One region of the Streptomyces sp. NPDC031132 genome, then DNA from elsewhere that is predicted to be linked to it. Evidence: riboswitches for the same ligand, from Rfam matches in the RefSeq annotation. Region 1 holds a riboswitch; the other holds the start of a gene.
What was found. A riboswitch is a leader RNA that binds a small molecule or an ion and turns the genes downstream of it on or off. The one in region 1 is predicted to bind cobalamin.

Region 1 (3,346 bases):
ACGACCCCCGGCTCCGCCGCGAGCGCGTCGACGTCCGTGAAGTTCGACATCAGCGGCACCGCGCACACCGCGACCCGCAGGACGTCCTCGCCGACCGGCGGCGCCACGACCGACTCGCGCACCGCGCCCCGCAGCGAGACCCGCAGCCCGTCCTCCTCGTCGATGCCCAGACCGTGCTGGAACGGCAGCACGCCGTACGTCGCCCGGCCGGTGAGGGAACGCAGCATCTCCATGCCCGGCTCCAGCAGCGACACGTCGCCGCGGAACTTGTTCACCATGTAGCCGGCGATCAGCGACTGGTCCTGCGGCGACAGCAGCGCCGTCGTCCCGAAGAACGAGGCGAAGACCCCGCCCCGGTCGATGTCCCCGACCACGACCACCGGGAACCGCGCGGCCCGCGCGATGCCCATGTTCACGATGTCGGTCCGGCGCAGGTTGATCTCGGCCGGACTGCCCGCCCCCTCGCAGATCACGGCGTCATACGTGCCCCGCAGCTGCTCCAGGCAGTCCGTGACGACGCCCAGCAACTGCTCCTGCCGCCCTCCGTGGTAGCCGCGCGCACTCATCTCGCCCACCGGCTTGCCCAGCAGCACCACCTGGCTGCTGCGGTCGCTGCCGGGTTTGAGCAGCACCGGGTTCATCAGCGCCGTCGGCTCCACGCGGGCCGCCTGCGCCTGCATCGCCTGCGCCCGCCCGATCTCGGCGCCCTCGCGCGTGACGAACGAGTTCAGCGACATGTTCTGCGCCTTGAAGGGCGCCACCTTCACGCCCTGCCGGGCCAGCCAGCGGCAGATGCCCGCCGTGACCACGCTCTTGCCCGCGTCCGATGTCGTTCCGGCGACGAGGAGTCCCCCGCCCAGCTTGCCGCCGCTCACCGGCGCCCCCTCCCTGCCACACGGGACACCGCACAGCGCAGTGCCACACACGCCCCCAGCGCCAGCCACGTCACCTGCCGTGACAGCCGCACCGCCCGTTCGATGTCCGCGACCTGCACCGGCCGCCCCGCTTCGCCGTTCAGCACGGCCCGGTGCTCGACCCGCCCCCCGTACGCCAGGGTGCCCCCCAGCCGTACGCCGAGCGCCCCGGCGAACGAGGCTTCCACCGGGCCGGCGTTCGGGCTCGGGTGCTCGGCGGCGTCCGCACGCCAGGCCCGTACGGCTCCCCGCCGGTCGGGTCCGGCCAGTACGGCGGCCAGGGCGGTCAGCCGGGCGCCCGGCCAGCCCGCGAGGTCGTCGAGCCGGGCCGAGGCCCAGCCGTAGCGCAGGTAGCGCGGGGACTTGTGCCCCACCATCGCGTCGAGGGTGTTCACGGCGCGGAAGGCCAGCAGCCCGGGGACACCGGCGGCGGCGCCCCACACGAGGGCACCGACCACCGCGTCGGAGGTGTTCTCGGCGACCGACTCCACGACGGCCCGGGCCATCTGCTGCTCGTCCAGGGCCTGCGGGTCTCGCCCGCACAGGTGCGGCAGCCGCTCCCGGGCCACCTCGGCGTCCCCGGCGGCGAGCGCGCCGCCGATGGCGCGGGCCTCGCGGCCCAGGGAGGTGCCGCCGACGACGGCCCAGGTGGCCGCTGCGGTCAGGGCGATACGGGCGGCCGCGGGGCGGGAGCGCACGGCGCGGGCGCCCAGCGCGCCGACGGCGGCCGCGCCCCCGGCGCACACGAGGGTGTGGAGGAGGCCCCGGGCGCGGTCGTCGCGCCACAGGGCGCGTTCGACGGCGGCGGCTGCTCGTCCGAAGGCGGCCACGGGGTGCCCTCGGCGCGGATCACCGAGGATCCGGTCGCCGATCAGGCCCGCCGTGGCGCCGTACGCGAAGACGCGATCGGCACGCATGGTGGCAGGTATGTCCTCACTCAGGGTCCGCGCCCTGGTTCGACGTGTCCGGCGGTGGGAGTTCCTGGCTCCCGGGGCGCACGTGCCGCGTGCTCCCCGGTGACAGTGGCGGGACCGCGCCGGATTCGCACCGGACTTCCTCTCCATGCCGCCGTATTGGCTCGGGCAGTCCACCACGCACCGCGAAGGCCCGTCAACTCGCCGTTGACCTGCGGCGGGGCTGGTCACCGCGCCGGGCCGAGGTACGGGAAAGCTCCCCCCGGGAAGCCCGGAGGGAGCTTTCGTGCGCCGTGCCCGAATCGGTCAGCTGACGATCAGGTAGATCCCGTACGCCACGGCCGCCGCGACGAGCGCGAAGCAGGCGTACGCGCCGCTGCGGGCCAGGGTGGCGGCGCCGCCCTGCTCGGTGGCGGTCTCGTGCTTGGAGAGGCCCACCAGGCCCAGGGTGAACAGGGCCACGAGCGCGACGGTGGCGGAGAGGCTGACCCCGAAGACGGAGCCGAGTGCTGCCCAGTCGATCTTCATACTGCGGATTCCTCTGTCGTTCTCGGGGTCAGACCGCCGCGGCCGGGGCCGCAGGGGTCGGGGCGGCCGCCGGAATGGTGGCCTTCAGGGCGCCGTCCGTGACCGCGGCGGTCGTACCGGCGGCGGCCTCGGCGGCCACGGTCGGCGGGACGGTGACGGCGGCCATGGCCGTGGTGACGACACCCGGCTCCTCGGCCGGCTGCACGTCGTTGACGTTGCTGTGGTCGACGACCTGGCGGCGCGAGATGAGCCAGATGGCGACGCACGAGGCGACCAGGAAGAGCGCGACGGCGGCGACGCCGACGTCACCGGTACGCATGACCAGCTCGGCGCCGGAGGCGACGACGGCCGCGGCCGGCAGGGTCAGGCCCCAGGCGATGAACATGCGGGTGGCGGTGGACCAGCGGACCACACCGCCCTTGCGGCCCAGGCCCGCACCCATGACGGCGCCGGAGCACGCGTGGGTGGTGGAGAGGGAGAAGCCGAGGCTGGAGGAGGCCAGGATGACGCTGGCGGCCGAGGTCTGGGCGGCGAAGCCCTGCTGCGGCTGCAGGTCGGTCAGGCCGCTGCCCAGGGTGCGGATGATGCGCCAGCCGCCCAGGTAGGTGCCCATCGCGATCGCCATGCCGGCGGAGACGATGACCCAGACCGGCGGGTTGGAGCCGGGTGCGAGCGCACCGCCGGCGACCAGCGCCAGGGTGATGATGCCCATCGTCTTCTGCGCGTCGTTGGTGCCGTGCGCGAGGGAGACGAGTCCGGCCGAGGCGATCTGACCGGCCTTGTAGCCCTTGGCGGAGGTCTTCTTGCCGACGTTCCCGCCCAGCTTGTACGTGACCTTGGCGGCCAGCATCGCGGCCACACCGGCCACGATCGGCGCGGCGATCGCGGGGAGCAGCACCTTGGTGACGAGCGTGCCGCCGTTGACGGCGCCGAGGCCGGCGGAGGCGACGGCCGCGCCGACGAGGCCGCCCATCAGGGCGTGGGAGGAGC
Region 2 (3,346 bases), on a different contig from region 1:
TGGGCGTCCTTGACCTCGCACAGCCAGCCGTCGACGTGCAGCAGGAAGTCGTCGAAGCCCTCGTCGTCCGGGCGCTCCTCCAGACCCAGGTCGTGGTGGAGCTTCGCGGCCTGGATCAGGGTCCAGATCTGCGCGCGGATGGCAGGCAGCTTGGCCGGGTCCATCGCGGAGATCTGTGCGTACTCGTCGAGGTGCTGCTCCAGGCGCGCGATGTCGCCGTACGACTCCGCGCGCGCCATCGGCGGCACCAGGTGGTCGACCAGGGTGGCGTGCACGCGGCGCTTGGCCTGCGTGCCCTCGCCCGGGTCGTTCACCAGGAACGGGTAGATGAGCGGCAGGTCGCCGAGCGCGGCGTCGGGCGCGCAGGCCGCCGACAGGCCGGCGTTCTTGCCCGGCAGCCACTCCAGGTTGCCGTGCTTGCCCAGGTGGATCATCGCGTCGGCGCCGAAACCGCCGTCCTCGGCACGGGCCTGGATCCAGCGGTACGCGGCCAGGTAGTGGTGCGAGGGCGGCAGGTCCGGATCGTGGTAGATCGCGATCGGGTTCTCGCCGAACCCGCGCGGCGGCTGGATCAGGATGAGGAGGTTGCCGCGGCGCAGCGCCGCGAGGACGATGTCGCCCTCCGGGTTCGCGGAGCGGTCCACGAACATGTTGCCCGGGGCCTCGCCCCAGTGCTGCTCGACGCTTTCGCGCAGCTCGGCCGGGAGCTCGGCGAACCACCGCTTGTAGTCGGCGGCCGGGATCCGGACCGGGTTGCGGGCCAGCTGCTCCTCGGTCAGCCAGTCCTGGTCGTGGCCGCCGGCCTCGATCAGGGCGCGGATCAGCTCGTCGCCGTCGCCGGAGACCAGGCCCGGCACCTCTTCGACGGGGCCGAAGTCGTAGCCGCCCGCGATGAGGGTGCGCAGCAGCTCCACGGCGCTGGCCGGGGTGTCGAGGCCGACCGCGTTGCCGATGCGGGAGTGCTTGGTGGGGTACGCGGAGAGGACGAGCGCGATCTTCTTGTCGCGGCGCTCGATGTGCCGGAGGCGGGCGTGGCGCACGGCGATGCCGGCGACGCGGGCCGCCCGCTCGGGGTCGGCCACGTACGCGGGCAGGCCGTCCTCGTCGAGTTCCTTGAAGGAGAACGGGACGGTGATGAGGCGGCCGTCGAACTCCGGGACGGCGACCTGGGTGGCGGCGTCGAGCGGGGACAGTCCCTCGTCGTTCTCCTCCCAGGCGCTGCGCGAGCCGGTCAGGCACAGGGCCTGGAGGATCGGGACGCCGAGCGCGGCCAGCGCGCCCGCGTCCCACGACTCGTCGTCGCCGCCGGCGGAGGCGGTGGCGGGCTTGGTGCCGCCGGCCGCGAGGACGGTGGTGACGACCGCGTCCGCCGACTCCAGCGCGGCGATCAGGTCCGGCTCCGGGGTGCGCAGGGAGGACACGTAGAGGGGGAGCGCCTGGGCGTCCTGGGCCTCGATCGCGTCGCACAGGGCGTGCACGAAGGCGGTGTTGCCGCTCATCTGGTGGGCGCGGTAGTACAGCACGGCGATCCGGGGGCCCGTGGTGGTCCCGGGCGTGCGCTCCAGCGGGCCCCAGGTCGGCGCGGCGGCGGGCGGCTCGAAGCCGTGGCCGGTGAGCAGCACGGTGTCGGAGAGGAAGCGCGCCAGCTGGTCCAGGTTGGCGGGGCCGCCGTGGGCGAGGTAGCCGTGCGCCTCGGCCGCGATGCCGATCGGGACCGTGGAGGCCTCCATCAGCTGGGCGTCCGGGGCCTGTTCGCCGGTGAGGACGACCACCGGGCGGGTCTGGGCGGGCGCCAGGAGCAGGTCGAGGCCGTCCTGCCAGGCGCGCAGGCCGCCGAGGAGGCGTACGACGACCAGGTCGACGCCGTCGAGCAGCCCGGGCAGGTCGTCGAGGGGAAGGCGGGACGGGTTCGCGAACCGGTACGGCACGGGGCCGTCCGCCGTGTTCGCGGCACGGGCGCTGAGCAGATCGGTGTCGGACGTCGACAGCAGCAGGATCATGCGGCGGCAGGCCTTCCTCGGGGTTTCCGCGCCCCGGGCAGTGAGGACAGCGGGAGTTCCTGACTTACCCGGCGGATTGCTCTGCAGGGTTCACAGTGGCGGGACCGCGCCGGATTCGCACCGGGCTTCCTCCCGGCGGGCCATGTGGCTCCGCCGCTGGTCATCTTAGGTGGCGATCTCCCTGACCGGGAGTGGGGGTGGCCCGGCGCCGCCCGCCCGCGCACCGCCGCAGCGCGGAGGGGGCGGGTGGTGACGGCCACAGGTCGGGGCGGGGGAATCGTGGGTATGCTCGCCGCCATGCCGCCCCAGCCCCCTTCCGCCGCATCGCGGGACGAACCCGTCATACGCGACCGCGGTGACGCCTGCCCGGGTGCGCTGCGGCTGCATGCCGCGGACGACGGGTTCCTGGCCCGGGTCCGGGTGCCCGGCGGGATGCTCGACGCGGACGCGGCCCTGCTGCTGGCCGATGCGGCGGACCGGCTGGGCGACGGGCACATCGACCTCACCTCGCGCGGCAACGCGCAACTGCGCGGACTCGGGGCGAGCTGTGGCGGCGAACTCCAGTCCGTGCTCGTCCGTGCCGGGCTGCTGCCCGCGCCCACCCACGAGCGGGTCCGCAACATCGTGGCCTCGCCGCTGACCGGCCTCGACCGGCTCGGCCTGCCCGACGTGGCGCCCTGGGTCGCGGAGCTGGACCGGCTGCTGTGCGCGAGCGCGCCCGCGGCCGGGCTGTCCGGCCGCTTCCTGTTCGCCCTCGACGACGGCCGCCGCGACGTCACCTCGCTCGCCGCGGACGTGAACCTGGTCGCCCGAGACGGCGACCGGGCCCTGCTGTGGACGGCCGGCTCGGCGGACGCCCTGCTCGTGGCCGCGGCCGACGCGCCCCGGGCCGCCCTCGTGGCCGCCGCGTACTTCCTCGACGCCGTCCGGGAAGCCGGCACCCGGGCCTGGCGGGTTGCCGAGCTGCCCGCCGAACAGGCTCTGCGGTCGGGTGAGTTGGCCGTGCGGCTGGCTGCCGCCGGGGTCGAGGCATCCGTCGCACCGGCTGTCGGCGCCCCCCACGGACAGGCCCCCGAGCCCGGCGTCGTCGACGGCCCCCACGGGACCGTGGCCCTCAGCGTGCTCGCACCGCTGGGCCGGCTGACCACCGCGCAGTGGCGCAAGCTGGCCGGACTCACGGGCCGTGTCCGCCTGACCCCCTGGCGCGGCATCGTCGTCCCCGGCCTGCCCGCCCGCACCGCGGCACAAGAGCTGGCCGCCCTCGCCGGGGCCGGGCTGGTCACCGCCCCGGACGATCCCTGGCGGTCCGTCACCGCCTGCACCGGTCAGCCCGGTTGCGCCAAATC

Region 2: linked by a shared signal. The riboswitch ahead of cobN (cobaltochelatase subunit CobN) and the one ahead of ACZ49B_RS30280 (cobalamin biosynthesis protein) in region 1 are both predicted to bind cobalamin.

What each region holds. Positions count from the first base shown of each region.
Region 1 covers NZ_JBVIGX010000028.1:59,224-62,569, reverse strand. The annotation lists gene ACZ49B_RS30285 (cobyric acid synthase) at 1-860, opposite strand, end outside; gene ACZ49B_RS30280 (cobalamin biosynthesis protein) at 872-1,831, opposite strand; cobalamin riboswitch at 1,871-2,021, opposite strand; gene ACZ49B_RS30275 (hypothetical protein) at 2,135-2,356, opposite strand; gene ACZ49B_RS30270 (inorganic phosphate transporter) at 2,385-3,346, opposite strand, start outside.
Region 2 covers NZ_JBVIGX010000023.1:11,588-14,933, forward strand. The annotation lists gene cobN (cobaltochelatase subunit CobN) at 1-2,000, opposite strand, end outside; cobalamin riboswitch at 2,034-2,172, opposite strand; gene cobG (precorrin-3B synthase) at 2,298-3,346, shown strand, end outside.